DNA from 3 places in the Robertmurraya mangrovi genome. Region 1 is predicted to be linked to each of the others. Evidence: riboswitches for the same ligand, from Rfam matches in the RefSeq annotation. Region 1 holds a riboswitch; each other region holds the start of a gene.
What was found. A riboswitch is a leader RNA that binds a small molecule or an ion and turns the genes downstream of it on or off. The one in region 1 is predicted to bind S-adenosylmethionine.
Positions count from the first base shown of each region.

Region 1 (10,781 bases):
CACTCATGATTGCTAATACCGTGACTAGTGTCAGGGCAATCGCACTTTCTAATTTAAGATTTAAACAAATAATGATGACAATGATCATAACAATTCCAATAATAACAGGGTCATTGCCGATAAAATTAATGGTGAACAATGCAATAGCAGCCCCAAGTGTGTTTGCCATTAGTTGGTCAACAACGTGCTTCCATGTTCGATAAATAGAGGGCTGAATAGTAAAGATCGCAGCTACTCCCGCAAAAATGGCAGGTTCTAATTGAAGAAATGAACATATGTATAATGCTAATGTGACAGATACACCTGTTTTTAATACTCGAGGTCCTAAATTCATCGAATCATTTCCTTCTAAAAGTTATATTATATTGGAAGGGTTACCCTTTTCATGTCTATTATAGCATGTACAAGATTTACATGATTGAAATAAACAAACCCGTCAGTTGACGAGTTTGTGAGTAAATTCTTTAATTTTAGTAACGAATAGATTATATCTTTTTTGCGAAGTTTAACAACATTCGCTAGTAATTTGCATAGAAAATTTTACACTCTACCCTATTTTAATTTTAGGTATATACTCTTCTAGCCATTGTAAATTCGATTTTGTAACTTCACTGTTCATTAAATTTTCTAGACTTGGCGGATATCCGCTACTACGCATATATTGATAAAGTCTTGCTAAGATAGAATGGTAATTCAATTCCTCACACATTAGTAACCATTTTTCAGCTGTTTCACTCTTTATGGTACAAAATGAATATTTCTTCTCTATAAGAACTAAGATTTTAAACATTTCTATTTTAGTCACTTAATACCAGCCCTTATATCTTATTAACTTCATCAGTATTTCCAAAGAGTTTACAGATTACTCTTTATAATGAGGAGAAAGTAAAAACACCCTAACTCGGGTGTTTAAATTAAAGGTCTTCCTGCATCAGGAGATAAATTTACATCTCCTTCTCCTATAATAAAAGGACCGTCTGGACTCCCATCACCGTTCTTATCTAATTCTTTAGGAATCAAGGTCATTTTTTGTACATCTTTGTTCTCCTTTAGTTCATTATCTCGAAACTGATTTTCCTTCATTTCCTCACCTTCCTTTTTATTAGTTTTAGTTAATAACTTCTAATTATACTTTTTTGGCGTATGAATAATTGGGTTCTATATAGATAACTAATAGGACAAACCGTATACAACAGAAAGTATTTAACATAACAAACATTTATGTAGTTAATACGAAAAAAATAACCACCTATATATAAGTGATTATTTTTTATTTCCTATAAACTTTACCTGATACTGGGACATGATCCTCATTAAAACCAAGGATTTCACTGACTGTTACAAATTCATAGCCTTGTTCAGATAATTTTTCTAGCAATATTTTTACTGCGTCTGCAGAAGATTGATGAATATCATGCATCAATATGATATCTCCATCTGTTACATTGGTCATTACGTGATTAACAATTGTTTTCGTATTTCGGCTTTTCCAATCAAGTGTATCAATAGACCAAAGGATGATAGGTAAGTTCACCACTTCAGAGACAACCTGATTAGTAGATCCATATGGGGGACGCAATAAGGTAGGTTTCGTCCCAGTAATGGAGTAAATTGCTTTTGAAGTTTTTTTAAGTTGCGATTCAATATCAGAATTCTTTAGTAGGGTTAGTTGTTTATGATTCCAAGTATGATTCCCTATTTCATGACCTTCTTCATGAATCCTTGTAATCAATTCGGGATAGTAATTGACTCTATTTCCTAAAACAAAGAATGTTGCTTTTCCATGATTGTCGTCAAAATAATCTAAGATTTCTTTAGTATATTGACCATGTGGGCCATCATCAAATGTAAATGCCACTCTTTTTTTAACTGACCCTTTTTTGCTCTTTTTTGTTTTTTCTTTTGTTTTCTTCTCGGTTACAACCTTCTTCTCTTCCTTATCTTTTTTATTACGCTTTTCTTTTTCTAATAATGGAAGAAAATCATCTTTAATTAGAAACTCTAATTCATCCCAGCTAATGACAATTACAGGTGATCCAATTTCCTCTGGGCCTACTTGATTTTCTCCAAACTGAATGGTGAGCTCTTTATTGGTAAAATGAAATTGTCGAAAATTGGATCGAATCGGTTTAGTTCCTATATTTAACCAGTCTGATTGAAGAGATTTCTTAATTGTATCGTCGCTCTTTAATTGTTCAACAGATATTTTAGATAACTTCTCTAAATACCCTTCATTTAAAAAGATATCTTCCAAGATAATTTGTTTACCTGTCTCTAAATAAAAATTCATAGGAATGGTACGCTCTTTGATCACTTTTTCATCACCTAAGAAGGTGGATTCTGTAAAAACAAGAGAAACCAATTCTTTTGTTAAGTACTCAATTCTAAAGTCGACATTATAATGATGTGGCCAACCCTCGATTTTTTCTTTATTTGTAAACTTCTCCACAAACGTATTAATTCTATCATTCAAGATACTTCTTACTTGTGTATCAATTTTCGATTTATTAAAAATGGGATAATGGACTGCGTAGCGATAGTGGTCATTTTCAACAATTTTACTTTCTACTTCTATACCAGGGTATTTTGATGAAGTGGATTTAATCACTTCTTCATTTTTCGTCTTCGTTTCTACTGGCAAAACTTGCTCTTCATTCCGAAATTCACAAGCTATAACTACTAATAATATAAACAAAATGGGTAAAATACGTTTGATCATGACGACTCCTTACTACTGCTATTACACGAATATATTTCCCAAAGTAACAGATATAAATTTTTATTATATTTAAATAATGATAATATTTTACTATAATGATAATCAATTAATATTACTCTTACATAATACCATCTATTTCGACATCTGTGTTAAAGTCCGACGAATTTATTAAGTTTTTGTTACAAATATTACGAAATGACTAAGTATTTTATACTAGTATAAGATTGTGAATGAACAAAAAAAGAGACGGTGTATGTATCACACCATCTTTGTCATCTTCTTATTATATCTTTGGTGGTCTACGATCCTCTTTCCAATCTACCCCATTTATTTTTCCAACAGATGCCATCAATATCGACATATGCTCTTTCCCATTGATTCCTAGAAACTCATTCATTTCTACATCATACCAGTGACCCATTGTACATACACCTAATCCCATTCCGTTAGCAACAGTATGTAGGTTTTGGGAGACATGCCCAGCGTCCCATAAAATATATCGATAGGCTCTTTCTTTATATTTGGCTCTAGTTCTCTCTAGCATTGCCGTCCAGACAAAATTCACTCCAGCTACTTTAGCCATTTCTTGATGATCAGTTACTGTAAAAGCAAAATCAGATACGTCCTGAATCTTTAAACCTTCTAATATCCAATCTTTCACATTCAAATGATATAGACCTGGTTGAACTCCTTCTACAAAATTAATTAAAAGATAGGTCTCAATAGGAAATAGAGCACCCGCTGAACAACTCGTTCTTAATTGATAATCACCCATATCTGCTGTAATTCCTTGAGTCCCCCATAGTAAGATGTTTAATTCATTTAAAGAAAGTGGTTGCTCGACAAAATTTCGTTTCGATCGTCTACTACCTAATAGTTTCCACAGATTGATTTCTTCATATTGACTAAAATCAGGTTTTCCCAGCTTAATTTGAACAGCTGCCTCAGGATAGGTTAAGTAAGTTTCTGGTCTCTTAGCTGGATCATAGCCTTTAAACAAATCCTTATCCATTGTCTTTAATGAATAACTCGTTTCTTTTAAAAATTCATCACATAAATCAAACCTTGTTCTTAACATATAAACCCTTCTTTCTTGTAATATCATCTAATCATCAGTATAGTAAAATTTATCGTATTAGTAAAATTATACTTTTTAATCTTTAATATTAGTAAATTCTAATGCATGGAGTTGAATGAATGAATTTTTTACATTATCAGGTGTATATAAAAGTGGTAGAAACGAAGAGCTTTACAAAAGCTGCTGACAAGTTAGGCTATACTCAGTCAGCTGTTTCACAAATGATTAATAGTTTGGAGAAAGACTTAGGAGTCAAATTATTAAATCGCAGTAAAACTGGAATAACTACAACTAAAATTGGCGAACGAGTACTTAAGCATATTCGAGAAATCATTCAAATACAAAATGTGATGAGGCAAGAAGCGGCCTCTTTTAATGGATTTGATGAAGGAACGATTAGAGTGGGTACGATTCCTAGTTTATCAAAATTGATGCCTCCTATCATTCGTTATTTCAAACAACATTTTCCTGGAATTGAATTAATCATTTTTGAGGGGGGAAATGATTCTGTCCATGAATGGATTCAGAATGGAGAGATTGATGTAGGCTTTGTTTCAAGACAAGAAGGTGATATACAATATATCCCTCTACTTAAAGATGAATTATTATTATTCAGTCCAAAAACATTATTCCAAAATCATCCTGCTATTAACATCAAAAGTATAGAAGAGTATTGTTATGTTATCCATAAAGGGGATTCAGATCAAATTATTCAATCTATTTTTGAAGAAATTGGAATTAACCCTAATATTCGTTATGAGATTCAAGATGTATCAACAATCCTAACCATGGTTCAAGAAGGCTTTGGTTTATGTATATTACCTAAGTTAGCATTACCCTCTCAAATTCCAAATGTTAATGTGCATTCACTGACGCCTTCTCTCTATCGTGAATTAGGAATAGCCGTAAAATCAATGGATCACCTCTCACCAATCACGGCAGAAATTATTTTAGTAGCAAAAGATTTGGTTCAATAGCACGCAAAAATTGGTGTAATAGCTTGTATAATCTTGGCTAATTTTATAAAACCTATATTGATGTCATTTTCAGGAGGCACTAGTAATGAAATTTATATGGGTTATTGGTCTGCTTCTGCTTACACAGCAAACGGTTGGGACTGGTCAATTAACAATAAAAGAAAAAGAAGATACGCTAGCAGTCGTAGACAAAAAGGAATTCTTACTTCCTATTCCCGGTTCTGAGGTAATCAATCAAGATAAGTATCTTCGTTTTTTAGACCAAATTGAGGCTAAGGTTTATGAACCAGCCGTTAATGCTAAAATCAACCATAATGGAGCATTTATATCAGAAAAAGTAGGACATAAGCTTTACAAAGAAAAATTCACAGAATTATTTCTCACTAGTATGTTTAGGCAGGATACTTCTATTATTAGCGTTCCAACTCTCCCTGTGCACCCACGTGTGGATCGAGATTTATTGGCACAAATTAGAGTAAAACAAATTGGTCAATATGTGACTTACTTTAACAACCATAACCAAACACGCTCTCATAATATTAACTTAGCTACTGAAGCAATAAATAATCATGTCATCTTTCCTGGAGAAACATTTTCATTTAATAAAGTGGTTGGAAAACGCACGGTAAAAAAAGGATATATGCGTGCACCCGTCATCGTTAGAGGGGAATTATCAGAAGATATTGGTGGAGGAATCTGTCAAGTATCCTCTACCCTATTTAACGCAGTTGATCGGGCTGGGGTGAAGATACTGCAAAGATATTCCCACAGTAAGCGCGTTCCTTATGTACCTCCTGGGAGAGACGCAACCGTGAGTTGGTATGGCCCGGACTTTACTTTTCAAAATAATTACTCCCAACCCATACTCATTTTAGCTAGAAAGTACGGGGGCTCCGTAAATATAAGATTATTTTCATCAGATGATATAGAATTTGAGCCACGTAAAGTTCCTAGTGCTTCTAAAAAGTTGCCTGAAGAGGTGCCAATTGATAGTACAGAAATCAAAGAAACGGCCAATTAAAGAAGTGATGGAGTAGGATAATTACTTACTTCTCACTTCTTTCTGGCTACACAAGTTGCTGACTCGTCCTCACACTTACCCACTCTTTTGTCTTAGCTATTAATTCTCTAAAAGATTGTTCACATGAATAAGTATGATTAGCTGAATCAACTTCAACTCTATTAGTTAATCCTTGAACTCTCTTGTTAAATGCTTCGTTGTATTGTGTACAATAAGCAACCGGAATTTCTTCATCTGACTTACCATGGATAAGTAATACATCTCCCGTAAATCGTTCTAATTCTTTTAATGGTTGATACTTTTTTAATGACTCAAAGAACTTATTGCTAAAAGAATAACCTAAATAATCCAATTTATTAGTAGAGCCAAGCCCTCTGACTAAGTTTGTTCCCACTATATTGGTGATATCTTCAAAAGGTTTGGCTACAGCAGACCACATGATTAGATGTTTTATACAAGTATCCCGAACAACCGTAAGAAGCGCCGTAGCTCCACCCAAACTATGACCTAGAAGGAATACTCTTTCCTTATCAACATGGGATAGCCCAAGAGCATAATCAATGACTACTGTTGTTTGGTCAATCAGTTCATCTAAACAAGTGTCTCCATAATGTCCTTCACTTTCTCCGCATCCGGAATAGTCAAACCTTACTACTATGCAATTTTCTTTAATTAACTCCTCGGCTGTTTTGACGAATAAGCGATTAACCCCTATTCTACTGCCTACAAATCCATGACATATAATCACTAAAGGGTAAATAGACTTAGTTGTGCCATATTCCCTTTCTTCTAGAGGATAGTGAATGGTTCCAGCCAGCTTTTTGTTATTCCAATTTATATGTATCTGTTTGTACATACTTCCCCCGCCATCCCTTCTCTCAACTATGAACTATTCCCTTTTTTTATCTTTCTAATTTCCTCTTCTAAATCCGTTATCGGTAATTCAAATAGCTGTAAATTTCCTTTTTTATAAACTCCTAATAGGAGCAATTCATCAATTAATTTTTCTTTCGTATCTAATTCACTCATTGTAAATCCTCCTGACAAAAATAAAAAACCTCTCCTTATCGCCATTCCGGAACAATAAGAAGAGGTTGGGTTTATAATCATCAGCTCATCTTATCTGTCAAGCTCAAATAGCTTGTTGGAATTAGCACAGTTCTCAATGTGAGCCTGCTGCCGAGGTGTCATAGGGCCAAATCCCTCTACCTCTCTGGATAAGAATTAATTCGTATTAAGTTTATAGGATTAAATATAAAACACTTTTTGCTAGCTGTCAATCAATCCATATTACAATTATATTTCAATTATATGTCAACTGTTTTACAGGTGACAGGCACCTAATATAATTGAAGGTACTTAATTTTAATTTCATTTGAGAGAATATCAGAAACAGGCACAATTGTGATCTTTCTTTTTTCTAATTCTTTTGCTGATTCAAATATACCAGTTGAGCAAACCTTTCCAGTTACTCCAACATGACCTATCGCAACTCCGGTCCCCTCTTGTTCAGTGATTTTCGCTAATAGAGACATCTGTTTTTTCACATGCGGGATGGAGGCTACATCATCCAAAAATACGTCTCTTTTGATAATAGGAACACCTAGTTCTTTTGCTACTTTAGGAAATTTTGATTTTGAACTAGTAGCACTATCAACAATATAAAGTCTCTTCTCTTTCGCTACCTCAACTATAACCCTTACAATATCTTCCTTTTCAACAACTAACGAGCCCATATGATTGTTTAAACCTAAAGCATATGGAACACTATCAATTGCTTCTGTTACACGTTTCCTTACTTCCTCTAAAGGTAAATCTGCTGTAATGGGTTTTGGACCTAACCATGACATTTTCCCCTTTTTGGGCTGCATCGGTAAATGGACCATGACTTCAAATCCATTTTTATGAGCCCACTCTGCATGCTCCTTAGATGTTTCCGTAAATGGCATGACAGCCACCGTAATCGGTACATCCCCTTCTAAAAACTCTTTTACTCCTCCAATTCCACCACCAAAGTCGTCTATAATAATGGCAGCTTTTTTCTGTTGGGTCTGGGCATTACTTGTTAAAGTAGCAAAAATGGTAAGCAAGATTGAAATGAAAACAACTAGGCACCTTTTCATAATTCCTCCACCATTCCTTCGTATAATAATCAAAAGTACTATCACTGTAAAAGCCTTCTATTTAATGTAACCGGTCCAATCATGCCTCATTCTAATTTGCTTGGAAAAGAAGTCATAAAAAAAACAAGCATCCACAATTCATGCTTGTTTCTCACCTATCTATTAAGAAGCTTTTTTATCCATTGCTGAATAATGATTCTTTGTTTGTATCAAACGTGATGAAGTGGAAAGTAAGATCGCTAAAACAATCGAGCAAAGAACAAATGCTCCTAGCATAGTTGAACCATTTACGATTAATGAATAGACCATTGGTGATTGTCCTTCTGGTGCATATTCACCCCAGAATACGAAACCGGCAACAAAATGCCAGAAATAACGAGCTACACTTCCAATAAAAGTAGCAATGACAATCCAAATCATTAAATTTTTCTTATCTCCATTTTTCACACATTTTTGAATCACTTGATAAAATAGTCCAGCAAATCCAATAAAAGCAAAGGCAATAAAATACTCAATAACAAATTGTACTGGGCTTAAGAAATAAATGTCCCCAACTGCTACTTGCAATAAGCCCCATAGGAAACCTGATGCCAAAGCTACTTTGAACCCCCAGCGGAATGCAACGATAAAGATTGGAACCATTGCAAAAGAAATTGAAATTGACGGTGAAACTTTGATTGAAGGCAATAAATCTAAAATTAATGCAAATGCAGCGAAAAAAGATGCCTCAATCATTGGTAATAACCCCATTTTTTTCATAAAAAAACCTCCCTTTCCAAGTTTAAACACAACCTCAAGGGAGATATTGAAAGCAGACAAAATTAATTTCATCTATCAATCCACATTCCTGCGCTAGCATTAACTAACAGGTTCAAAGGGTCAGAACAGACAAATCTGCTCACTCTCAGCCATACAGCTCCCCTTGTGGTTACGTTTATGTAGTTGTTTACGTTCATCAGTATAACGTAAATATCCCTATTTGAATAGGGTTTATTTTCATTATTTTAACATAATTTCAAAACAATCCTAATCCTCTGTTATCTTTGGAAAAACTCTACCCATTCACCTTCAGGGCCATAAATGAAAAAGTAACGATATCCATTTGGAAGGACAGTGATATGATCATCAACAAATTTGACATCTAACGCTTTCACTCTATCAAATTCTTCTTCGATGTTATCTACTGTTACAGCCAGGTGATGAACTTTTCCTTCTGCTGGTAGAGAGTCATTATAACCTTGTATTAATTCTAGCTCAGTTTCATCCGAACCTTCAAATCCTAGAAAAGCAAGTTTTAGAGCGCTATCCGAATGTGGAACATGTGCCTTTAATTTAAAGCCAACCACATCTTCATAAAATTTTATTGATTTTTCAATATCCTTAACCATAATTCCCACATGATCTATTTTTTTACCCATTTGAAAATCTCTCCTTTTACTATTTTCTGAAAATAATAATTAATATTAATTCTTCTAAATCTAATAGTCAAGAAATCGAAACTATCAAACATTATTACGGTAACTCGACCAACTAAGAGGTCAAGCAACTTAAAAGAGCCAACTATTAAGTCAGCTCTCGTCAATCTTCAAATTAAATTTTAAATCGGGACATAACACTTTGTAATTGTTCTGCCATTAGTGATAAGCTTTGAGCACTTGCAGAAACTTCCTCTATGGTTGCTACATTTTCTTCTGTACCAGCACTTACTTCTTGTGTGGAAGCTACGCTAGCTTCTGCTATTTTTTTCACTTCGTTAATTGATTCGACCATTTGATTACTTAAAGCGCTTAGCTCTTCTAAAGCAGAGGATACTTCTTCGACTTTATGTGTAACTTGATCAATAGAACTTTCAATGTGAGCAAATGCTTGACTAGCTTCACTCGTATAATTTAATCCCTCTTGTACTTCTTCATTTTGCTCTTCCATTGAGCGCACCGCTTGATCAGTTTCATTTTGAATTAAGGAAATCATTTTTGTAATTTGATCAGCAGACTTTTTGGATTCTTCGGCTAGTTTACGAACTTCGTCAGCAACTACGGCAAATCCTTTACCATGCTCTCCTGCTCTAGCCGCTTCTATTGCCGCATTTAGAGCAAGTAAATTGGTTTGATCCGAGATGGTTGTAATTAGATTTACAATATTACTAATTTCATTTGATCGTACACCTAAAGAGCGGATAACCTCCGTTGTCTCGGAGACAGAATCATTGATTTTATTCATTTGTGTTACAACTTTGGAAATAGAAGAAGAACCTTTTTTGGTTACCTCATTCGTCTTTTCAGCTGTTTCTAACATATCTTCACTACTGCGGGTAATTTGTTCAATTCCAGATGACATTTCACCAACAGAGTTCTCAACTTCATTAAAGTGACGTAGTTGTGTTTCCACACCTTCCGCATTTCGTTGAACTAGATTAGCAATCTGTTCACTTGCAGAAGTACTTTCCTGTGCACTTGCATTTAACTGTTCACTGCTTGAGGCTACTTGTGATGCGGAGTCTCGAACCTGACCTACTACCCCTCGTAGGTCCTCAACCATACGATTGACTGATTCGACCATTTGACCAATCTCATCTTTACTCTTTACTTTAATGGTTTCAATTGAGAAATCACCTTTTGCTACCTTCTCAATCGCTCTTGAAGCCTTTACGATAGGTCTCGCTAATTGGCCAGAAACAAGAATAGCCAACCCTAAAGCAAGAATAACTGCAACGATACTTATTATAATTACAGTTAAACGAATACCGTCTACAGATTTTGAAGTTGCTTTTGTACCCTCTTCTAAGCTCTTTTCTTGGATGGCAATCAATTCATTTCCCTTGGCTAAAAAATTGCTTCCTATCGTTTTGGCATCGCCCTTTAGG
Region 1 covers NZ_JAXOFX010000003.1:352,998-363,778, reverse strand. Annotated here, with positions in the region: gene SM124_RS07440 (FUSC family protein) at 1-334, opposite strand, end outside; gene SM124_RS07435 (replicative helicase loader/inhibitor) at 548-805, opposite strand; gene SM124_RS07430 (hypothetical protein) at 910-1,083, opposite strand; gene SM124_RS07425 (polysaccharide deacetylase family protein) at 1,271-2,719, opposite strand; gene SM124_RS07420 (SagB/ThcOx family dehydrogenase) at 3,003-3,797, opposite strand; gene SM124_RS07415 (LysR family transcriptional regulator) at 3,917-4,774, shown strand; gene SM124_RS07410 (VanW family protein) at 4,860-5,795, shown strand; gene SM124_RS07405 (alpha/beta hydrolase family protein) at 5,842-6,651, opposite strand; gene SM124_RS07400 (Fur-regulated basic protein FbpA) at 6,678-6,824, opposite strand; SAM riboswitch class I at 6,912-7,019, opposite strand; gene SM124_RS07395 (divergent polysaccharide deacetylase family protein) at 7,136-7,918, opposite strand; gene thiT (energy-coupled thiamine transporter ThiT) at 8,081-8,677, opposite strand; TPP riboswitch at 8,746-8,851, opposite strand; gene SM124_RS07385 (VOC family protein) at 8,956-9,336, opposite strand; gene SM124_RS07380 (methyl-accepting chemotaxis protein) at 9,509-10,781, opposite strand, start outside.

Region 2 (10,781 bases), on a different contig from region 1:
GGTATCAATCATATCAGATGTTCTTCCATTTGAACGATTTAAGTAATAAGCAATCGGTAAACCAATGAGAATGGCAAAAAGAGTTGCTGTGAATGCAACCCTTAAAGAAAGAAATAGTGGAAATAAGTTTAAATCTGCCATTATTCATTCTCCTTAGGAAGGGAAAAACCGTACCTTTCCATAACTGGTTGACCGGTTGGACCTAAGATAAACTTAATAAATTCTTTCGCAGTTCTTTCCTGTTCCGTCCCATTTATAACTGCAATGGACTGTTTAATCGGCTCATGTAACTGGCTTTCAATTAAACTAAAATGAACATCTTCTTCTTTTACTAGTGACAAGGCGATAATACCTGCCTCAACATTGCCTGTTTCAATAAAGGTAAGGGTATCTGAAATATTTCTTCCATATACTAATTTAGTCTCTATTTCATCCCATATTCCTACGGCTTGAAAAGCTTGCTTTGCCGCTAGACCATAGGGTGCATGGTCAGGATTAGCAATCGCTATTTTTTTAACTTCTGGTTTTAATAAATCTTCAAGATTTGTAACTTTCAGAGAAGAATCCTTTACGGTTGCAATACCGATTCTTCCTAATGCGTACATTTTTTGTGAATCCGGCATCACATGTCCTTTAGCTTTTAAATCATCAACAAACTTTACATTGGCAGCAGCAAAAACATCAAATGGTGCACCATTTGCAATTTGATCTGCTAATTGTCCTGTAGAGCCAAATGAAAAAGTCACTTTTGTTCCTGTTTCCTCTTCAAACATTTTCCCTAGTTCGGTAAAAGCCAAAGTTAAATCGGAAGCAGCAGCTATTTGCAATTCAGCTGAGTTCGAATTTTGTTCATGATTGTTATTACAACCTACGATAAACAAAAATACGAATATGATAGGGAGTAAAATTATGAATGTTTTTCTATTATGCATGTTCTTGCTCCTTACTTTCACTCATCTTTATCATTATATACTTCTATATGTCTGCATACAATGAAGGAGCAAAGTTACAGTACAAACAAAAATACACTTAAGAAGTGAGCTAAGCTCCCCAGCAAGATAAAGATATGGAAGATTTCGTGAAATCCCATATGTTTGAACTCAAGGAATTTAGGTTTTGCCCCATAAATAACACCACCAATAGTATAGAACACTCCACCTAAAACTAGTAAAAATAAGCCAGCTGAACTCAGGATTTCAGAAAGAGGAGAGGCAACGAATATAACCATCCAACCCATTCCAATATAAATAGCCGTTGAAAGCCACCGTGGACAATTAAACCAAAGCATTTTAAAAATAATCCCTAAAATAGCCATTCCACTAATGATGGAAAATAGTATCCAGCCAGTCACACCATTTAGACTAATTAGACAAAAAGGTGTGTAAGTTCCGGCAATTAAAACAAATATCATAGAATGATCCAGTCTTCTTAGAAAAGCAATAATTTTATCTCTAGCGATAACCATGTGATAAGTAGCAGATGCAGAATAAAGAAGCATCATGCTTATACCGAAAATGACAACCGCTGTAATGGCAAGGGCAGATTGTGTAGTAATAGAAGCTTTTATAACCATAGCAAGAAGTCCAATGAAAGATAGGATTGCTCCGGCAAGATGTGTTAAACCATTAATCGGTTCGCGAATATAGGTACCCATATTAAATTACCTCCATATTTCTTTACGTAGTTTTAATAACTATATGTAATTATATTTTAACTACCTAAAGTAGTCAAGGTTTTACTTGTCCATTATTTTAGGGTAGAATAGGCATATGATAACTAGAGTCGAGGTTTATAAATGGAAAAATTAATTGAAATGATTGAAAAGCTAGAATTAGAAAATCAGCTTTCATTAGAAGAAATGCCTGAAATAGACTTATACATGGATCAAGTCATACAACTATTTGAAAATAAATTTGCTGCATCAAAAAGAAATGAAGATGAAAAAGTACTTACTAAGACGATGATTAACAACTATGCAAAAGGGAAATTATTTATTCCTATTAAAAATAAAAAATATACGAAGGAACACCTTATATTAATTAGCTTGATTTATCAGTTAAAAGGGGCATTGTCCATTAATGATATAAAAGTCACCTTAGAAGAAATGAACAAGCTTGTATTAGAAGGGGATGTAGATATCAAGAATTTCTATCAGACATTCCTACAGTTATCTAGTGAGAATGTAGAGAAGTTCCAGGATGATATAAAAATTGGAGCTGATCATGTTGAAGAGAAGCTTGCAAATCTTGAAGGTAATTCAGATTATCTACAAAAAATGTTACTTATCACGTCATTTGTACATATGAGTAATTTGTATAGAAGAGTAGCAGAAAAATTAGTAGATGAAATAATAGAGGAAAAATAATAAAAGCTGACAAGTACGAACATTATAGATGTCCATACTTGTCAGCTTTTTTAAAAATTATTTGTTTCCTTGTCCAGGAGGTGTTCTCTTTCCACCTTCCATGTTATACCCAGCTAACTGGGCAATCATTTTAGACAAATTAGTATTGTCTAAAACCCCTTCAAAATTATCAGCGCCAACTCCATATCCGAAAATGGGGACCATATTAGCGGAGTGACCGCCAGTTGGGCTTAATGAACGGATTTCCGTATTGAGAGCACCAGCATGGTAAGTTTCAGCGATAATAGTCCCTATTTCCCATCCTAATATATGTGGAGGTACTTGTTTTCCTTGGCTATCTAAAACTCTTCTGTTAAACTGTGTAATTTGCTCTTCATTCAGATTAATATTAGCAAATCGACTAAATACATCTTTTACGCTCTCAGCTGTAAAAACATTTTTATCTTTATCCCACTTTAATTGGCTTCCCATATATTCTGGAGAAACAGCAACATTTTTTAGTTGAGCTATTTGCATAGGTTCCGTTGCTGTAATTCCCATGGTTTCATGATCTGCAAGTGCAAGTACTAGAGTATTTCCATCCTTCTTTGCCCATTCAACTGCGTATCTAACAGCATCATCAAATTCTACTGTTTCTTTCCAGATGCTAGTAAAATCGGCAGCATGGGCTGCATGATCAATTCTTGCCCCTTCAATCATAGCAAAGAAACCATTTTTCGCTGCATCCTTAGATAAAAATTCAATCGTCTTAGCTGTCATTTCGGTTAAAGTGGGCTCCGTACTATTCAATTCATCTCGGTCAATTTTATAATTCATAAACGAATCATGAAACAGACCAATTAATTTTGTTCCTTCTGCCGCATTGAGCTCACCACGATTCGTGACGTACGTATACCCTTTTTCCTTAAATCCTTGAATTAGATCAACACCATTCTGTCTTTTCGGTGTGAAATAATCCCGGCCTCCGCCTAGTACCACATCAAGGTCTTTTTGAAAAAGCTGTCTAGCGATTTCATCTTGTCCCGCACGAGTTTTTACACTTGCATAAAAAGCAGCTGGAGTAGCATCCGTTACGGTGTTTGTTGAGACAACACCAATCTTTTTCCCTGCCGCTTTAGAGGCATCTAATATAGTACTCAAATCTGTCCCATCTGGTGTAATTCCAATCATCGTGTTATTAGTTTTATTCCCAGTAGCTATTGCTGTACCGGCTGCCGCTGAATCAGTAACGGTATTATCTGCAGAGTACGTTTGGGATAGGGCAACATGTGGAAGCCCTTGCATAAATAATCTGCCTTCTTTTCCATGTTCGAATAATCTGGCAACCTCCATCTGACCCATTCCCATACCATCACCGATTAAAACAATGATATTGCGAGGTTTCTTACCTGGCGCTACATTTCTAATACTCGCTTGATTATTATAGTCATTCCCTAGACTAAAATTAGAATCCTTGTTATTTTGACTATTTCGGCTTTGCTTAGGATTTTGATAGGCTTGCGTTTTCCCCGAACCTTGTTCATTAGTTAGGTTAAGTCTACTACCTTGATCGTGTGAGAATATCTCATCTTTAGTATCGTTAATAAAATTAGGTGAGTTAGGATTATGTCTAGGTTCTGGAGTTAGACCTATTTTTTTGCCCTTCTGGTTACTAGTAGTTTGAGCTGTTTTCTCGTCTTTCTTTTTGTCTTTGTTTTTCGCTTCATCCTTATTATTACAAGCAGTCAAACTAAACATAAGAGTGAAAATAATTAGTGCTTTAAAAATGCGTGCTGTCATGATTTCCCTCCTTTTGTTGTTACTTATACTTTTTGCAGTTACAGGAAAAAACTATATGGGAATTTTTGCTTTTACCTGTCCGGGGGGAATGAGAGAACTCAATTGATATTAATTAATTGACATTTATGTAAGATAATCTAACGTAGTATTTCAGAATATTAACAAAAGTCTATTGAATTTAACCAAAATTCAAGTTAAATTAAATTTAAATATTAATATATGTAACATTTCCTTACATTAAGGAGTAATTTAAACTAACAGCAAAACTAAATTAAAAGGAGGAAGTCAAAATGGATATTAATTATTTGATGAATAGCTTGTGGGTGATGGTGAGTGCGGTTTTAGTCATCTTTATGTTAGGTGGATTTATTTTGTTGGAAGCAGGTTCGACTCGGATGAAAAATGCTGGTCATATTGCAGGTAAAACCATCTTTACTTTTGGTCTCGCATCGATAGTGTTCTGGGCTGTAGGTTTTGGGTTTATTTTTGGAGAACAAGCTAATTTTCTAGTCGGTCTTTCTAACTTCTTTTATTCAGGCGCCGAACTTGCTGACCTGGGTCTTTCATCTCCTGTATTCTTCCTCTTTCAACTAGCTTTCGCCGGGATAAGCATCACCATTGCATTAGGGGGCTTTGCAGAAAGAGCAAAGTTATCCGTCTACTTAGTTTTCACCATTTTATTTTCTGCCATCGTTTATCCAGTCGTTGCTCACTGGATTTGGGGAGGCGGATGGTTAGCTGAACATGGTAAGCAAGATTTTGCCGGTTCCACAGTGGTTCATTTAACAGGAGCCATGGCAGCCCTAGCTGCAACCATTCTACTGAAACCTCGTATTGGAAAATACAATAAAGACGGTTCCTCCAATAATATTTATGGACACAATCAAGTTTTTACAGCTTTAGGAGTATTGATTTTATGGGTTGGTTGGTTTGGATTTAACGCTGGAAGTACAGTCTCTGTTGATGAAGGATTTTTCGGATTTGTCGCACTTAACACCAATTTAGCCGCTGGAGCAGGTGCCGTTGCTGCTTTATTAATTTCTTGGGTGGTTTTAGGAAAATCGGATGTTCCAACGATGTTAAATGGAGGCTTAGCTGGACTTGTTGCAATAACTGCATCTTGTGCATTTGTTGATACTTGGGCGGCTGTTGTCATTGGATTTGTTGCTGGTTTACTAGTTTTCTATAGTGTAAGATTTTTTGAAAAGCGAAAAATCGATGATCCAATTTATGCTCTTTCTGTTCACGGAGCAGCAGGAATTTGGGGGACCTTATCAACTGGCTTCTTTGCCACTCCTGAGCTGGCGACAGTTGGGTTGCCTGGGCTATTCTATGGTGGAGGACTTACACAATTAGGAGTTCAAGCTATGGGCGTTGCCGTATCTGGCATGTATGCATTCGTTGTTTCCTTTGTGATCTTAGTGATTACGAAAAAGGTATTGAGTGGTCTACGTGTTTCGGAAGAAGAAGAAACTATGGGCTTAGACATTAGTGAACACGGTAGCTATGGCTATCCTGAAGTATTTACTGTCATTGAAAGTAAGAGTGTTCATTCATAAGACCTTGGAAAAGGTATACTGAAAAAATACAAAAATGCAATTGTCACGATTTTATTAGATGTCTATTTTCAAATTGCTAAATTATAAATTAATGTCATTTTTCGCTGAAGGTTAAAATATAGTATTTATCAGACAATCTAAGGTAAGTTGGGCAAAAATAGGGGCTAGTCTAAAATAGCTAATTTCTCATTCAAAATAAAAATTTTCAAAAAAAGACTTTACAAGTAAAAAATCCCTGTGCTATATTTATCCATAATTAATAAACAATTGATTTGGTAACGCGTTAATACAATAAAGATTTCTTATCCAGAGAGGCGGAGGGACTGGCCCGATGAAGCCCGGCAACCGATTTTCATTCAATGAAAACACGGTGCCAATTCCTGCAGAACAAATTGTTCTGTCAGATAAGAAGAGTGTGTCTATTCTACCCTCTTCTTATGAAGAGGGTTTTTTGATGTAATAAAAAAATCTTTAGTAACGATAAATTCCAAAACACAAGGAGGTATATATGAGTTCACTAAAAGTAGCACTGTTAGGTCTTGGTACCGTTGGAAAAGGGGTATACGAATCCATTATCCAAACACATGAGAAAAAACTAACAGAAGCAGTAGGTAAAAAAGTTGAAATCGTTGGCGTACTAGTGAAGGATCACCAAAAGGAGAGAGGAATTAAGAAGGATATCCTAGTTACTACAGATGTAAACCAAATATTAAAATTACCTCATGTAGATATTGTTTTTGAAGCCATTGTTGGGATTGAACCAGCCAATACTTATATTCGTCAATTTTTAGAAAAAGGTAGCCATGTAATTAGTGCGAATAAGCAATTACTTGCCTATAAAGGTAAAGAACTAGCTGAAGTGGCAAATAAATATAATCGATTTTTAACTTTTGAAGCTGCAGTAGCCGGTGGAATCCCATTACTAAGAACGATTATTCAGTTATTGCAAGTAAATGGAATTACCAAACTTGAAGGAATACTAAACGGAACTAGCAACTATATTTTATCTAAAATGAGAACGGAACAATCAAATTTCAATGAAGTGCTAAAAGAAGCCCAAGATTTAGGCTATGCTGAGGCAGATCCTTCAAGTGATGTTTTAGGAACAGATGCTTTCTACAAATTAATGATTCTTAGTAACTTAATTTATCAAAAACAACCAAATTGGGAAAATGTCAATAAGGTGGGAGTAAATGAAGTTTCTCAAGCTGACATTTTGATTGGTGAAAGATTAGGGTTTAGATTGAAGTTGGTGGCTACACTGCAGAAAAAGGAACAAGATGTGCTAGCTGAAGTTAGACCTGTTTTTGTTAGTAACGAGCATCCTCTTTACAATGTCGAAGGAGTAGATAATGGTATCGTATTAAACACCGATCTGGTAGGAACCTTGCTACTACAAGGACCGGGGGCTGGATCTTTAGCGACAGCAAGTGCGATGATTGAAGATTTAGTTTACATTAGCCAGAAAGGGACACCAAACATACAAACACCGAGATTTAGCTATAATAGCCTAGTGGAAGGAAAGGAAGAACCCTCGATTTGGTTAACGATAGTTGAACTGCCAACAGATGAGTTGGTGAAAGAATACAAGCAATATTCTTCTATAAACTTTGCTAATAAAGATTTGACAGCCGTTCATCAAGAAGAAATTAAACATAATGATGGCTACATTATAGGAGAAATACTTGTTGGAAAAAGTGAAAATGTAGAAAGATTCATAGAAGAGTTACCACAAAAAATAAGAATCTATCCGATTTCACCAAAGGGAATTAATATAGCAACTAAAAATGTAGAGTTAACGAGATTACAAACGACAACTTCATAGGCTTCTTATCAAGAGAGGTGGAGGGACTGGCCCGATGAAACCCAGCAACCATTTGAACATTAAGTTCAGACAGGTGCTAATTCCAGCAGAGTTTTCTGAGAGATAAGAAGGGGTAACCACACCTCTTCTTGTCGGGGTGTTTTTTTATGGGAAAAAATCAAAAAAAAGGAGATTAATACAATGGCAAACCATTCATACGATTTAGAAACATTATTATTACATGGAGGGCATGCTCCAGATCCAACAACCGGCTCTCGAGCTGTACCCATCTATCAGTCTTCTTCCTATGTTTTTCATAGTACAGAGCATGCACAACGATTATTCTCACTGGACGAACCAGGAAATATTTATTCTCGAATCGGAAACCCAACAGTAGATGTACTAGAAAAAAGAATCGCTCTTTTAGAAGAAGGAGTAGCTGCAGTAGCAACATCTTCAGGGCAAGCAGCGATTTCATTAGCGATTATGAACCTAGCACATGCTGGTGACGAAATTGTCGCATCTACTAGTTTATACGGAGGTACATATAACTTATTTGTAAATACTCTTCCAAACTATGGAATTAAGGTTAATTTTGTTGATTCAACTGATCCTGAGAACTTCCGAAAGGCAATTACACCAAATACAAAGGCTGTTTTTGCTGAAATCATCGGAAATCCAAGTTTACAAGTTTTAGATGTTGAAGCTGTTGCAGATATCGCACATGAAGCGGGAATACCATTGATTGTGGATAGCACTTTTGCATCACCAGCACTTTGTAAACCGATTAAGTGGGGAGCAGATATCGTCGTTCATTCTGCTACGAAATGGATTGGAGGCCATGGAACTTCCATCGGTGGTTTAGTGGTAGATGGAGGACGCTTCAATTGGAACAGCGAAAAGTTCCCAATGTTCACTAAACCTGATCCAAGCTATAACGGAATTCGTTACGCTAATGATTTTGGTACATTAGCTTTCATTACTAAATTAAGAGTTCACTTATTGCGAGATTTTGGATCATCCTTAAGTCCATTTAACGCCTTCTTAATACTACAAGGTTTAGAGACATTGCAATTAAGAATGGAAAAACATACACAAAATGCAAAAGAGGTTGCTGAGTACTTAGTTAATCATCCAGCCGTAGAATGGGTTACATATCCTGGCCTTGAATCACATCAAACCCACCATTTAGCGAAAAAGTATTTGAAAAATGGAGACGGGGCGGTTGTTGTTTTTGGAATTAAAGGAGGAAGAGAAGCAGGAAAGAAATTCATTGACTCGCTTTCACTCTGGTCACATCTCGCAAATGTTGGGGATGCTCGTTCATTAGTCATCCATCCTGCCTCGACAACCCATCAACAATTAACAGCTGAGCAATTAAAACAAACAGGAGTGTCTGAGGAACTTGTTCGTTTGTCAGTCGGGTTAGAATCGGTACGTGACTTAACGAATGATTTAAATCAAGCACTTATCAAAGCAAGTGGTGTTTCTAACGAAGGAAAAAAAGAGATTGTCATTAATGATGAAGGAGTCATCCGGTGGGCTTTAAATTCTGCAACAGAAAAAGTCACTGTTGATGGTGTCGAACAAACGAGGAAAAAGAATTTAGCCATTGTTGGTTTAAGTAGCAACCCATCAAGACCTAGTCATAGATTAGCATTTAAAATGCAGCGTTTAGGGTATCGAATTATCCCAGTTAATCCTAGGGAAACGGAAGTTTTAGGTGAAAAAGCTTACCCAGATTTACGCTCCATTCCAGAACCAATTGATGTGGTACAGGTGTTTAGAAGTCCGGAAGCGGCAGTCGAGCTTGCTAAAGAGGCAACGGAAGTAAAACCAAAAGTGTTCTGGCTTCAAGAAGGAGTCATTTCAGAAGAGGCAGCATCCATTGTAAAAGAAGCTGGAATTGAAGTAGTTCACAATCGCTGCACCTATAAAGAAGCACAACGTTTAAGAGGAACCATCTCTACATTTGCTTGTGAAATATAGATTGTTGTCATAAAAATTAGACATCTAAAGGGGAGTTATAATACTATGAAAAACCTTAAACTTAAACATCTTCTAACTTTAATTCTGAGTATAACCATCTTAATACTAGGAGCTTGCAGCAGTAGCTCTTCATCAGATGGTTCAAATGAAGATAAACCGAAAAAAATCCGATTAGATTACGCTTTTTATTCCCCTACTAGTCTAGTGTTAAAGGATCAAGGCTTGCTTGAAGAAGCCTTAAAAGAAGACGGAGTCGAAGTAGAGTGGGTTCAAAGTTTAGGAAGTAATAAAGCACTTGAGTTCTTAAACAGTAACAGCATCGATTTTGGTTCAACAGCAGGGGCGGCGGCATTGATTGCTAAATCTAAAGGGGCACCAATCGAAAGTGCCTATATCTATTCAAAGCCAGAGTGGACCGCATTAGTGTCAAAAGGTGGTTCTAGTCTAAAATCGGTAGTTGATTTAAAAGGGAAGAAGGTAGCTGCAACATTAGGAACAGATCCTTATATTTTCTTACTCCGTGCTTTAGATGAAGCCGGTTTAAAAACCACTGATGTAGAAATTGTAAACCTTCAACATGGGGACGGGGCAAATGCATTAATTGCTGGTCAAGTGGATGCTTGGGCTGGACTTGATCCACATATGGCAAAGTTAGAAGTAACGGAAGGAACAAGTTATATATATCGTAATCCAGATTTCAACACGTACGGTACGTTAAATGTTCGCTCAGAGTTTGCTGAGAAGTATCCAGAGTATGTTGAAAAGGTCATTGCTGCATATGAAAAGGCTAGAACTTGGACCGTTGAAAACCCAGATAAAGCAGCTGAATTGCTGGCAAAGGAAGCTCAATTAGATTTAGAAGTTGCTACACTACAAATTTCTAGAAATGATTTTTCAAACCCAATACCTGGCCAAACTCAAGTAGATGCATTAATATCAGCAGGTAAGGTTCTTCAAGAAGGTGGAGTAGTAGAAGGAAATGTTGACATAGAAAAACTAGCAAAAGATTTAATTCAATCTTCTATTGCAGAAAAAGTAATCAAGTAGCAGAGTCAATTTAAGTTAGGGAGGAATACAACAAATGTCACAGCAAACGGAAAGAAGTATTCTTAAACCAGTCCGAGTGCCCTTTAGATTATCTACACCCTTTAAGGCTTTAACGGGTTCTCTTAAGCCGGTGTTATTAGGGAGTATTATCCCTGTGATCCTTATTGCTTTATGGGAGTTATTTGGAAGGTTAGGAGTTCTCCCTCCTAATCTCCTTCCAGCCCCGTCCATTATTATT
Region 2 covers NZ_JAXOFX010000001.1:331,847-342,627, forward strand. Annotated here, with positions in the region: gene modB (molybdate ABC transporter permease subunit) at 1-141, opposite strand, end outside; gene modA (molybdate ABC transporter substrate-binding protein) at 141-932, opposite strand; gene trhA (PAQR family membrane homeostasis protein TrhA) at 1,007-1,654, opposite strand; gene SM124_RS01730 (DUF1836 domain-containing protein) at 1,796-2,365, shown strand; gene SM124_RS01735 (alkaline phosphatase) at 2,423-4,144, opposite strand; gene SM124_RS01740 (ammonium transporter) at 4,435-5,703, shown strand; SAM riboswitch class I at 6,003-6,114, shown strand; gene SM124_RS01745 (homoserine dehydrogenase) at 6,212-7,528, shown strand; SAM riboswitch class I at 7,531-7,637, shown strand; gene SM124_RS01750 (PLP-dependent aspartate aminotransferase family protein) at 7,709-9,496, shown strand; gene SM124_RS01755 (aliphatic sulfonate ABC transporter substrate-binding protein) at 9,542-10,543, shown strand; gene SM124_RS01760 (ABC transporter permease) at 10,578-10,781, shown strand, end outside.
Region 2: it holds a riboswitch for S-adenosylmethionine, as region 1 does, so the genes downstream of both, SM124_RS01745 (homoserine dehydrogenase) here and SM124_RS07400 (Fur-regulated basic protein FbpA) in region 1, are expected to answer to the same signal.

Region 3 (10,781 bases), on a different contig from region 1:
CCATACGAGCATAGAATGGAGCAGAACCGATAATTAACGCTGGTAATGCGGCATTCTCTCCAATTATGGATCCCATGATTAACTTAGTGAAAGGAATGAGAAGGACAATTAGGATGATAAAAGGAATCGATCTAAACACATTAACAATCGCACTAATAATTTTATTAATAATTGCATTTTCCCAAATGTTCCCTTTGGCTGTTAAAAACAATAGTAACCCTAATGTGATTCCTAATATAAAAGTTACAACTACTGATATGGCTGACATATATAATGTTTGAAGTGTTGCTTCCCACATTCTCTCCCATTTAACATTTGGAAATAGTTCTTCAACCACTTGTCATCACCTCCACTCCCACTTGCTGTGAATGGATATAATCAATAGCCTTTGAAATCTCTTCTTTATCCCCATCTAAGTGGATAAAGAGTGTCCCATAAGAACCATTTTGAGTTTGCGAAATTTTCCCTTGTAAAATATTTACCGTAACTTGATAATTTCTAATTACATTTGTAATAAGAGGCTGTTCTGCTGCTTCTCCGACAAAACCTAATTGAATTACCGTTCCATGTGGATAAGCCTCTAATAAATGATCAATGGTTTCTTTCGTTTCTTCTGGCTCCGTTACTTGCTGAACGAAACGTTTTGTAATGTCTTGTTGAGGATTTTTAAATACATCTAGGACAGGTCCTAGTTCAACCACTCTTCCACCTTCCATTACGGCAACTCGGTGACAGATTTTTCTAATCACGTGCATCTCATGGGTTATTAATACAATCGTTAATCCTAGTTCTTTATTAATATCTACTAATAACTCTAGGATTGAGTCCGTTGTTTGTGGATCAAGAGCTGACGTAGCTTCATCACACAGTAAAACTTTTGGGTTATTAGCAAGAGCACGAGCGATTCCAACACGTTGCTTTTGTCCACCACTTAGCTGCGAGGGATACGCATCTTCTCTGCCTGACAAACCAACTAAATTGATTAGTTCATCTACTCGTTTTTGTCTTTGAGATTTTGGTATACCAGCAATCTCCAACGGAAAGGCTATATTTTCTCTAACCGTTCTGGACCATAATAAGTTAAAGTGTTGAAATATCATACTGATTTCTTGGCGAGCCTTTCTAAGCTCACTGCCTTTAATGTTAGAAACTTTTTTATTAGCAACAACTACAGATCCTTCTGTAGGGATTTCAAGACCATTTAGCATTCTGATTAATGTACTCTTCCCTGCACCACTATAACCAATAACACCAAAGATTTCTCCTTCTTTAATTTCAATGCTTACATCGTCAACGGCTGTTACTTTTCCTTTTTGGGAAGGATAAATTTTTTTCACATTTTTTATCGATATCACGATTGCTCACCCCTCTTTTAATCCGATTGCTCGCATAAAACTACAGAGATTTATAGGTTAAACAGACCGTTTTGTTAATGTTATCCTTACCTAATGATGGTGATTCATACACAGTTAAAGAAAACAAAAATGCCTTTCTGCAAAAGAGCAGAAAGGCATAATGATTTATGTCCTTTCTCTCATCTGCCAAAACCTAAGTTTTGTGTGAATTGGCACCAATTTCAACATTAGAAATATTGACGGTTGCCGGGCTTCATAGGGCACATCCCTCCACCTCTCTTGATAAGAGCAAAACGGTCTATAAAGTTTTCAAACTAATTCTTTATCATATTAACACTTTAAACAAGTTTAGTAGTCTTATTCACGAGGGATATCGTATCACGTTAATAATAGGGTGTCAACGTATTATTTAATAATATTCAGACTAGAAATTACTGGATGTCATAATTTATACTAGTCTGTTATTCGCTGATATAAATTTTGATTTTAGGCATTTGCCGTTAATGAATTTACTCCTGTTGCCGCTTCGATTGCCTGTTCCAAATCCTCTATTAGGTCTTCAACATTTTCAATTCCGATAGATAAACGAATTAAATCTTCAGGAACGCCAGCTGCCTTCAAGCCTTCAGAATCTAATTGCTGATGGGTGGTACTAGCAGGATGAATGATTAGACTTTTAGCATCCCCAACATTGGCAACATGAGCCCATAACTGCAAGCTATTTATTAGTTTAGCCCCTGCTTCTCTACCACCAGCTATACCAAAGACCACAACTGAACCTGCGCCTTTTGATAAATATTTATCTGCCAATTCTTTATCAGGATGCTTTTCATGACCAGGGTAAAGAATCCAATTTACAGCTGGGTGAGCTTCTAAATACTCAACAACACGTTTAGTGTTAGCTATATGTTCCTTCATCCTTACATGCAGTGTCTCTAATCCTAATGTAAACTGGAATGCATTCTGTGCACTTAGTGAAGGTCCTAAATCTCTTAGTAATTGAACTCGAGCCTTAACTATGTACGCTAAACTTCCTAATGCCTCGCTATATACAAGGTTGTTATAGCTAGGGTCTGGTTGCGTAAATCCAGGGAATTTAGGTGAGTTCCAATCGAAGTTCCCTCCGTCTACTATAATTCCCCCAAGTGTTGTTCCATTGCCTAATAACCACTTTGTAGCTGAATGGATGACAATATCGGCACCATGTTCAATCGGCCTACATAAGTATGGTGTAGCAAAAGTATTATCGACGATTAAAGGTACTCCAGCCTCGTGAGCCACTTTTGCCACATTTTCAATATCTAGTACACGTAAACTTGGATTTCCAATCGTCTCAGCAAACACAGCCTTTGTTTTTTCAGTAATCGCTGCCTTAAAATCTTCTGGATCAGTTGAATCCACTAAGTTTACTTTAATTCCGTACTTTGGGAGGGTAACTGTAAATAGATTGTAAGTTCCTCCATAAAGATTTGAAGATGCTACAATCTCATCTCCAGCTTCAGCTAAGTTTAATATGGCTGTTGTAATTGCTGCCATACCACTCGACACAGCTAGTGCACCCACACCGCCCTCAAGTAAACTTACTCTTTCCTCGAATACGGTTACTGTTGGGTTGTGAATTCTAGAGTAAATATATCCAGATTCTTTTAATCCGAAAAGGTTAGCAGCATGCTCTGTATTTTGAAATTGATAAGCATTGTTTTGATAGATTGGTACCGCACGAGCACCAGTAATAGGATCTGCCGATAACCCACCGTGCACTCCTAAAGTTTCTAAACGATAGTTCTTTTTTTGTTCTGTCATTTCTCTCTCTCCTTTTTTGGGGCATTTATTTTAAGCCCGTTTTAACAAAATTCGTTTACTGGGAGGGTTAAATGATAAAAGCCCCTCTTCATAAGAAGAGGGGCGAATATACGTCTCTCCTTATCTCCCAGAGTATTCTTACTCTGCTGGAATTAGCACCGTGTTAATAACCGGTTGCCGGGCTTCGTAGGGCCAGTCCCTCCGCCTCTCTTGATAAGAAACTATTTAGTTTGTAGTTTGAATATTTAGTGATTTAAAGTGATAATAGCACGATGAATTAAGCTCAGTCAACAACTAAATTATAATTTTCTGAAACAAATTTCAAGAAACTTGCAAATAAGGTTTTGATAGAATAAACAGTGTTTCAAGATAAAGTATCGTCCTAAAATTAGCTTCTACTTCTAAAACACCCTCTTTTTTCCCGTCTCTTAGTCTTAATTTCCCAGTAATTAATGAGTAAATTGAGTGTTTATCTCCTAATATGGTTGCGATTATATCTGTATTTGATATGGAATCTAACTTAATTTGTCCATCCTCTATTATTAAGTAAATTACATCTTCTTGGTTGCTAATCTTAGTGGATATGTTAACCCCTTTTAAAAAGGTACTGATATGCCCTCTTGTATTTACTTCCGAAACTAGAGTATGTAAAACATCCAACAAAATGACAACCTCCCAAAAATAGAAATACCTTTGTATCTGTTTTTTAGTTAGAATCGTAATTTTCACAGACAAGCTCTTTACATATATTCCTTATAGAACACCCTCACTCCTCTAAGTTTTGTTCGACAATTTCAATACTTACCTTCCTTAATTCGACCATGAAATTTACCGACATGCTGGCTTAAATCCTAATTTTGATTATTTCCTTACGGTGCTCGTTTACTATAACCTATGTCATAGACGTGGGTAGAGCTATTCTATAGAGGGATTTTTACAAAATGAAACAAAGAAAGACAATGCTCTCTAAAAAGTAGCATTGTCTTTCATTTCCCGAGAAATATGTCATTTTGTAGTTAATTACACAGCCTTCACTGTCGAAGGTGTGGCACCTTTCTTATTAATTCCTTTGAAAACGGCAAAGAAATATAATGAGCCTATTAAATATAAGAATGCGGTAATGGAGAAGACGAGTGCATATCCCCAATACTGACCGTACATTATAACAATGCCTGTAGAAACAGGACCCATGAAAGCCCAACCGAGATTGAAAACCATTTGATTTACAGAGTTAGCTAATCCCTTCATCGAATCATCCACTTTTGACATCATTAAACTCATCTGAATAGGATTTCCTGCATTCATTAATGCTTGACGAAATAAGAATCCAATTGCAGCTAACCAAAGATTTTCTGTATAAGCGGTTAAAAGTAAAAATGGCAAACTCATTAACTGTAAGAATACCACTGCCTTTACTTCTCCAAGCTTTCTAACAACCATTGGTCCGATAATCATCGCTACCGCTGTTGCCGATTGACCTAAGGAAATAATCATACCAATTACCGAATTTGAAGCTGAAAAACGATCAGCAAAATATAAATTCAGATATGGAATGACCAGTCCAGCCCCAATCCCAATGAAGAGCTGAGCAACAGCAAATAATAGAATAATTTTGAAACTATCACTATTGTTTTTAATCTTTTTAATTAAAGGTTCATTTTGTATGTTAATTTGTTGTTGATTTCGAGTTTCTTTAAATTTTAATATCGGAAAGAGCCCACCTAAAAAGAAAAAAACTCCAACTACTAATGTAAGTCGAATACTAATTAATTCAGTAAAATAGAGGGAAAATATATCGGTCATCACTCCACCGCCAAAGTTCCCGATGACATTGGCTCCTGTCATTACTGCAAAATGAATACTAAATAAATGTACTCGTTGTTCCGGTTTTGAATTCTCCGCAAGCCACGGAATAGATGAAACCTGAAGAAACGCTGACGTTATTCCTGTTAAAAAAGCAAACGTTATTAAGAGACTTTCAAACTCTACTAAACTTCTAAATAATAGTAAAAAAGCTGTAGCTCCTGCCCCAAAAAACATAGCTTTTTTCCGGCCAATCTTATCACTAAGTAATCCAGCTGGTATTAGTATTAGAGCCGTTGCTAACGATGTCATAGAAATGACCTTACCATTTACTTGTTCTGTAAATCCTAATTCTCTAATGTAGAAATTATAAATAACCATGAAAATTCCAAAACCAATCTGGATAAAAATCGTGGCCATTATTGATAATCGGATATTCTTATTATAATTTTTTATCTGAGCTGACCATTCGTTAAAAAACGCCATATTCATTTCGCCCCTTAGATATTTCGCATCCCTAAATATAATACCCCTTTGAAATTAGTATGTAAATCCTTTTCAAGGAAGTATTTTGAAATTTTAGTAAGAGGCTAATTGAAATAAAAAATTTGCTGATGTTTTCAACGGATTTTCTTTTATGACAGGTTAAAACATTCCTATAAATAATAAAAAACAGACTCCTCAAGAGCCTGTCAGTTGCTTAATTTTTTCAAATAAAAATGGGACAGATTGAACCGCATAAATCTTTTCTCTTATTTGCTTATTCTTTACGATTACTAAACAAGGTACACTTTCAACAGACCAGCTCTCGGCTAACTCTGGTATATAGTTCAGATCTGTCTTTCCCCATCTAATTTGAGGAAATAGTTTCGAGGTGATATCAATCATCTTACCTGCTACTTGACATGTTCCACATAGTGGGGTGTATAAGTAGAGTATAAAAAAATGTTCTGTTTCTAAATAGGTCATTATCTCTTTGTGTGACCACTCTTGCATGTAGTTTCATCCTTTATCTAAATACTGCGCGTAAACATCTATATTAGCACTTAATAAAACGGTTGCCAGATGATGCTCAGGGGAACTAGCAACTTCTCTATACATCTTATCGATATATAAATGCTCAGCCTCAGGGAATTCCCTTTTGAACTGCTTTCTTAGCTTTTCTCCTGCTTCATCCGCATCCACCAATATATAAACATCTTTTCCATATAATGAATCAATCATATCATCTAGCTTAGATATACCCATTGTACCGTTCGTACAAATGATTTCTACTTCTTCTTTTACAATATTTTTAACTTTCCTCTTATCTGATGTACCCTCAACAATAATTACTTTTTCCGCCTGCGAATCATTCATTTTGATCACCTATGAACGAGTTGTAGTTTACCTTACTTTATTCACTATTCGAGCTAATGGTGTTCAATTCCTACCCCATTTCTAGCATTTAATATAATTATCATATCAATTAAAGGCTTTCTTTAAGATGTTTGAAGTTGAATCGTACAATTTTTAGGAAAAAGCCAAGTAAAAAATAAACAGCGGAAAGATGACCGCTGTTTATTTAACACCAGCCACCCTGATCACAGTCTGTATACTTAGCCTCTGGTTGATCAGTCGTGGTAACGTTTTGATATATACTTTTTCCGCTTCCTTCAAAGTGGTGTTCAAGTTCCAGCATACATCCTTCTGGTAATGTCATTTTACCGATTCGCTCATTTTCTAAATAAAGTTCCAATTCTCCATTCTTTAATTTACCTACCACTCTATCTGTCACATCTATTTTTTGCTGTTTTAATGTCATTGTATGGTTCCCCTTTCAACCCTATATTTATCAGACCTTTGTCGAAATAAGTAAGCTATATCATCTAGTTTACCCACGTTTTCTATTCAAAATATAGTAATTAAAGGTATTCAACATCTTACTACACAAAAAGAGCGCCAAAAGTAGGCGCTCTCAATAGTCATTAGTCTTCTTTAATCATTTCTTCATATTGTTCTGAAGTCATTAACTCTTCAACTTCAGAAGGGTTGCTTAATTCTACAACGATCATCCAAGCTTTTTCATATGGAGATTCGTTAACGAACTCAGGGCTATCATTTAAGTCTTCGTTTACTTCTACAACTTTACCACTTATAGGAGCATAAAGTTCAGATACCGTTTTAACAGACTCAACGCTACCAAATGGCTCGTTTACTGTTACTTCATCCCCAACTTCAGGTAGTTCAACGAAAACGATATCGCCTAACTCTGATTGAGCAAAATCTGTAATTCCGATTCGAACTTTCTCTCCTTCAACTTTTACCCATTCATGTTCTTCTGAATAACGTAATTCTTTTGGTGTATTCATTGTTATCCCTCCATTTTTTCTTAAAAGACTCAATATATGATCGTAAAAATACAATCTCCTTATTTACACATGACAAAAGAAAAGCTTAAACCTTATGTAAGCCATGTATTTTTATATTCCTCTTCTTTAAAACCTACCGTTAGTTTTTGTCCATCTGTTAGTAATGGACGCTTAATGAGCATTCCATCTGAAGCTAAAATATTTAATAATTCATCTTCAGAAGCTGAATTAACCTTGTCCTTTAAACCTAACTCACGGTACTTCTGACCACTCGTATTAAAGAACTTCTTTAATGGCAATTCACTCTGCTTATAAAGCTTTTCTAACTCCTGTTTTGAAGGAGGATTTTCCACGATATGTACTGCATCATACGAAACGTTATGTTCGTCTAGCCATTTTTTAGCATTGCGACATGTACCACACTTTGGATACCAATAAAATGTAAGCATACTTCCACCATCCTATGTTAGCATATCCTTTTTTGTATAAAATTTGCAGATGAACTGAATAATGCATGATACAAAGATAGTAACATATCCCAAGGCAATTTCATAACTATCAGCACGATATTATGATTCGACTTTTTTTGCAAAATTCCTTCATGAACAAAAATATTTTTTAATTTTTTATAGGAGATTAAATGTTTAAAGCCCCCTATAAAGGGAGCTTCTAACACATTCTTATAGTACAAAGCGCTCAGCTTCAATTAATTTCTCTGAAGCTTCACGTTTTTTAGCAATTACATTGATTGGTGTATGACGAGTAAATTTACGTAGAGCAGAAATCATCATACGAAGAGTATCTCCAGTCTCTGTTCCAACAAGTGTTTCTTTAGCATGTTGTTCGATTTCATTAAAAGCTTCTTGACAGAAAATTTGAGTGTACAGTAGCTTTTGCTTGCTCTTTTCAAGACCGTCTTTAGCGATAGCTTTTTCAGTACGAAGAACCGCTGATTCCATTGCATACGCGTTAGACACGATGTCAGCTATGTTCACAAGGATTTCTTGCTCTTTCTCTAATGCTTTACCGAATTTTTGCGCTGCAAGACCTGCTGCTAGTAATCCGATTTTCTTCGCATTTTTCACTAAATACTTTTCTTGTGCTAAAGGCTCTTCACCTGGCTCTTCAGGCATTAACATCATTAATTCTTCTTGTAAAGCCATCGCTTTTTGGAATAGTGGAAGCTCGCCTTTGAATGCTTTACGTAGGTAAGTTCCTGGAACTAATAAACGGTTAATTTCGTTTGTTCCTTCGAAGATTCTGTTGATACGAGAATCACGGTATACTCTCTCGATTTCATATTCAGTCATGAAACCATAACCACCATGTAACTGAACGCCTTCGTCAGCCACATAATCAAGTACTTCAGTAGCAAAGAATTTATTTAATGAGCACTCAATTGCATACTCAGCAATAGATGCTGCAACCGCTTTACCGTCTTTTACTTCTTCATCCGATAATTTGCTCATACGCTCTTCAAAAAGACCAACTGTACGGTATACAGAGCTTTCAGCAGCATAGATTTTTGAAGCCATAGTAGAAAGCTTTTCTTTCGTTAAGTTAAATCCAGAAAGAGGCGTTTTGAATTGTTGACGTTGGTTTGTATATTTAGCTGTAATTTCAAATGCAGCTTTTGATCCACCAACTGCTCCTACTCCTAATTTGTAACGGCCAATATTTAAGATATTGAATGCAATAATATGACCTTTACCATATTCACCTAATAGGTTTTCTTTTGGCACTAATGCATCTTCTAAAATTAATGTACGAGTTGATGAGCTCTTAATACCCATTTTTTTCTCTTCTGGACCTACTGACACTCCAGAGAATTCTCTTTCAACGATGAAAGCTGAGAAGTGTTCCCCATCGATTTTTGCATATACTACGAATACATCAGCGAAACCAGCATTAGTGATCCATTGCTTTTCACCGTTTAATACGTAGTGAGTTCCTTCAGCATTTAATTTAGCTGTAGTTCTAGCACCTAAAGCATCAGAACCAGAACCTGGCTCAGTTAAAGCATAAGCAGCTAATTTTTCACCTGTAGCTAAAGCAGGTAAATATTTTTGTTTTTGCTCTTCGTTTCCGAATAATACGATTGGTAAAGAACCGATACCAACGTGTGCACCGTGAGAGATAGAGAATCCACCTGCACGAGCCATTTTTTCAGCGATAAGAGCTGAACTGATTTTATCTAAAGAAAGTCCGCCGTATTCTTCAGGAACATCTGCACCTAAAAGACCTAGTTCACCAGCTTGCTTTAAAAGCTTTACTGAGCGATCAAACTCATGGTTTTCTAAATGTTCTACTTGTGGAAGAACTTCGTTTGTTACATAGTCTTCTGTTGTTTTAGCAATCATTTTTTGCTCATCTGTATAATCTTCCGGTGTAAACACGCGGTCATAAGAAACATCTTCAATTAAAAAGCTTCCACCTTTAATTAGGTTTTCAGTTTGGTTTGACATTTTCATATTCCTCCAGTCTATTGGTTGGGAGAGCCGTACAAGCCCTCCCTAGTTATTTTATTAAGGCAATTCATCGTAGAGAACTAAGTTTTATAGTAATTCGAATACTCCAGCAGCACCCATACCGCCACCGATACACATTGTAACGACACCGAACTGCTGATTACGACGCTTCATTTCGTGTAAAAGTGTTAGAGTAAGTTTTGCTCCTGTACATCCAAGTGGATGACCTAAAGCAATAGCTCCACCGTTCACGTTTACCTTTTCTTCGTCGATACCTAATTCACGAATTACTTGGATTGATTGAGAAGCAAATGCCTCATTTAGTTCAAATAATCCGATATCAGAAAGTTCTAGGCCAGCCATTTTTAATGCTTTTGGAATCGCTACTACTGGACCGATTCCCATGATTTCAGGTGGGACTCCACCAACTGCGAATGATCTGAATTTTGCCATTGGCTGTAATCCTAAAGAGTCAGCTTTTTCACGGTCCATTACCATAACAGCTGCTGCTCCATCACTTGTTTGTGAAGAGTTACCAGCTGTTACAGTTCCAGTTACCGAGAATGCTGGACGAAGTTTTCCTAGAGTTTCAACTGTAGAACCAGCACGAACACCTTCATCTTGACTAAATTGGAATGATCTTTCTACTAATTTGTTGTCTTTTCCTACTGAACGTAGAGTGACATCAACAGGAACGATCTCATCAACAAATTTACCTTCTTGGATTGCTCTTGCTGCTTTTAGATGGCTTCGTACTGCAAATGCATCTTGGTCTTCACGTGAAATTCCGTACTTTTTCGCCACTTCTTCCGCGGTATGACCCATACCCATATAATATTGTGGTGCAGTTTCAGCTAGCTTAGCGTTAGGACGAACCACATGGCCCATCATCGGTACTAAGCTCATAGATTCTGCTCCACCAGCGATGATGGTATCAGAATGACCAATCATAATTTTCTCAGCTGCATAAGCGATTGATTGTAAACCTGAAGAACAATAAC
Region 3 covers NZ_JAXOFX010000005.1:157,291-168,071, forward strand. Annotated here, with positions in the region: gene SM124_RS10345 (methionine ABC transporter permease) at 1-337, opposite strand, end outside; gene SM124_RS10350 (methionine ABC transporter ATP-binding protein) at 330-1,355, opposite strand; SAM riboswitch class I at 1,532-1,644, opposite strand; gene SM124_RS10355 (O-acetylhomoserine aminocarboxypropyltransferase/cysteine synthase family protein) at 1,842-3,158, opposite strand; SAM riboswitch class I at 3,276-3,378, opposite strand; gene SM124_RS10360 (hypothetical protein) at 3,480-3,821, opposite strand; gene SM124_RS10365 (MFS transporter) at 4,179-5,447, opposite strand; gene SM124_RS10370 (thioredoxin family protein) at 5,643-5,957, opposite strand; gene SM124_RS10375 (toprim domain-containing protein) at 5,964-6,320, opposite strand; gene SM124_RS10380 (YusG family protein) at 6,526-6,765, opposite strand; gene gcvH (glycine cleavage system protein GcvH) at 6,929-7,312, opposite strand; gene SM124_RS10390 (arsenate reductase family protein) at 7,405-7,761, opposite strand; gene SM124_RS10395 (acyl-CoA dehydrogenase FadE) at 7,993-9,777, opposite strand; gene SM124_RS10400 (acetyl-CoA C-acetyltransferase) at 9,868-10,781, opposite strand, start outside.
Region 3: it holds a riboswitch for S-adenosylmethionine, as region 1 does, so the genes downstream of both, SM124_RS10355 (O-acetylhomoserine aminocarboxypropyltransferase/cysteine synthase family protein) here and SM124_RS07400 (Fur-regulated basic protein FbpA) in region 1, are expected to answer to the same signal.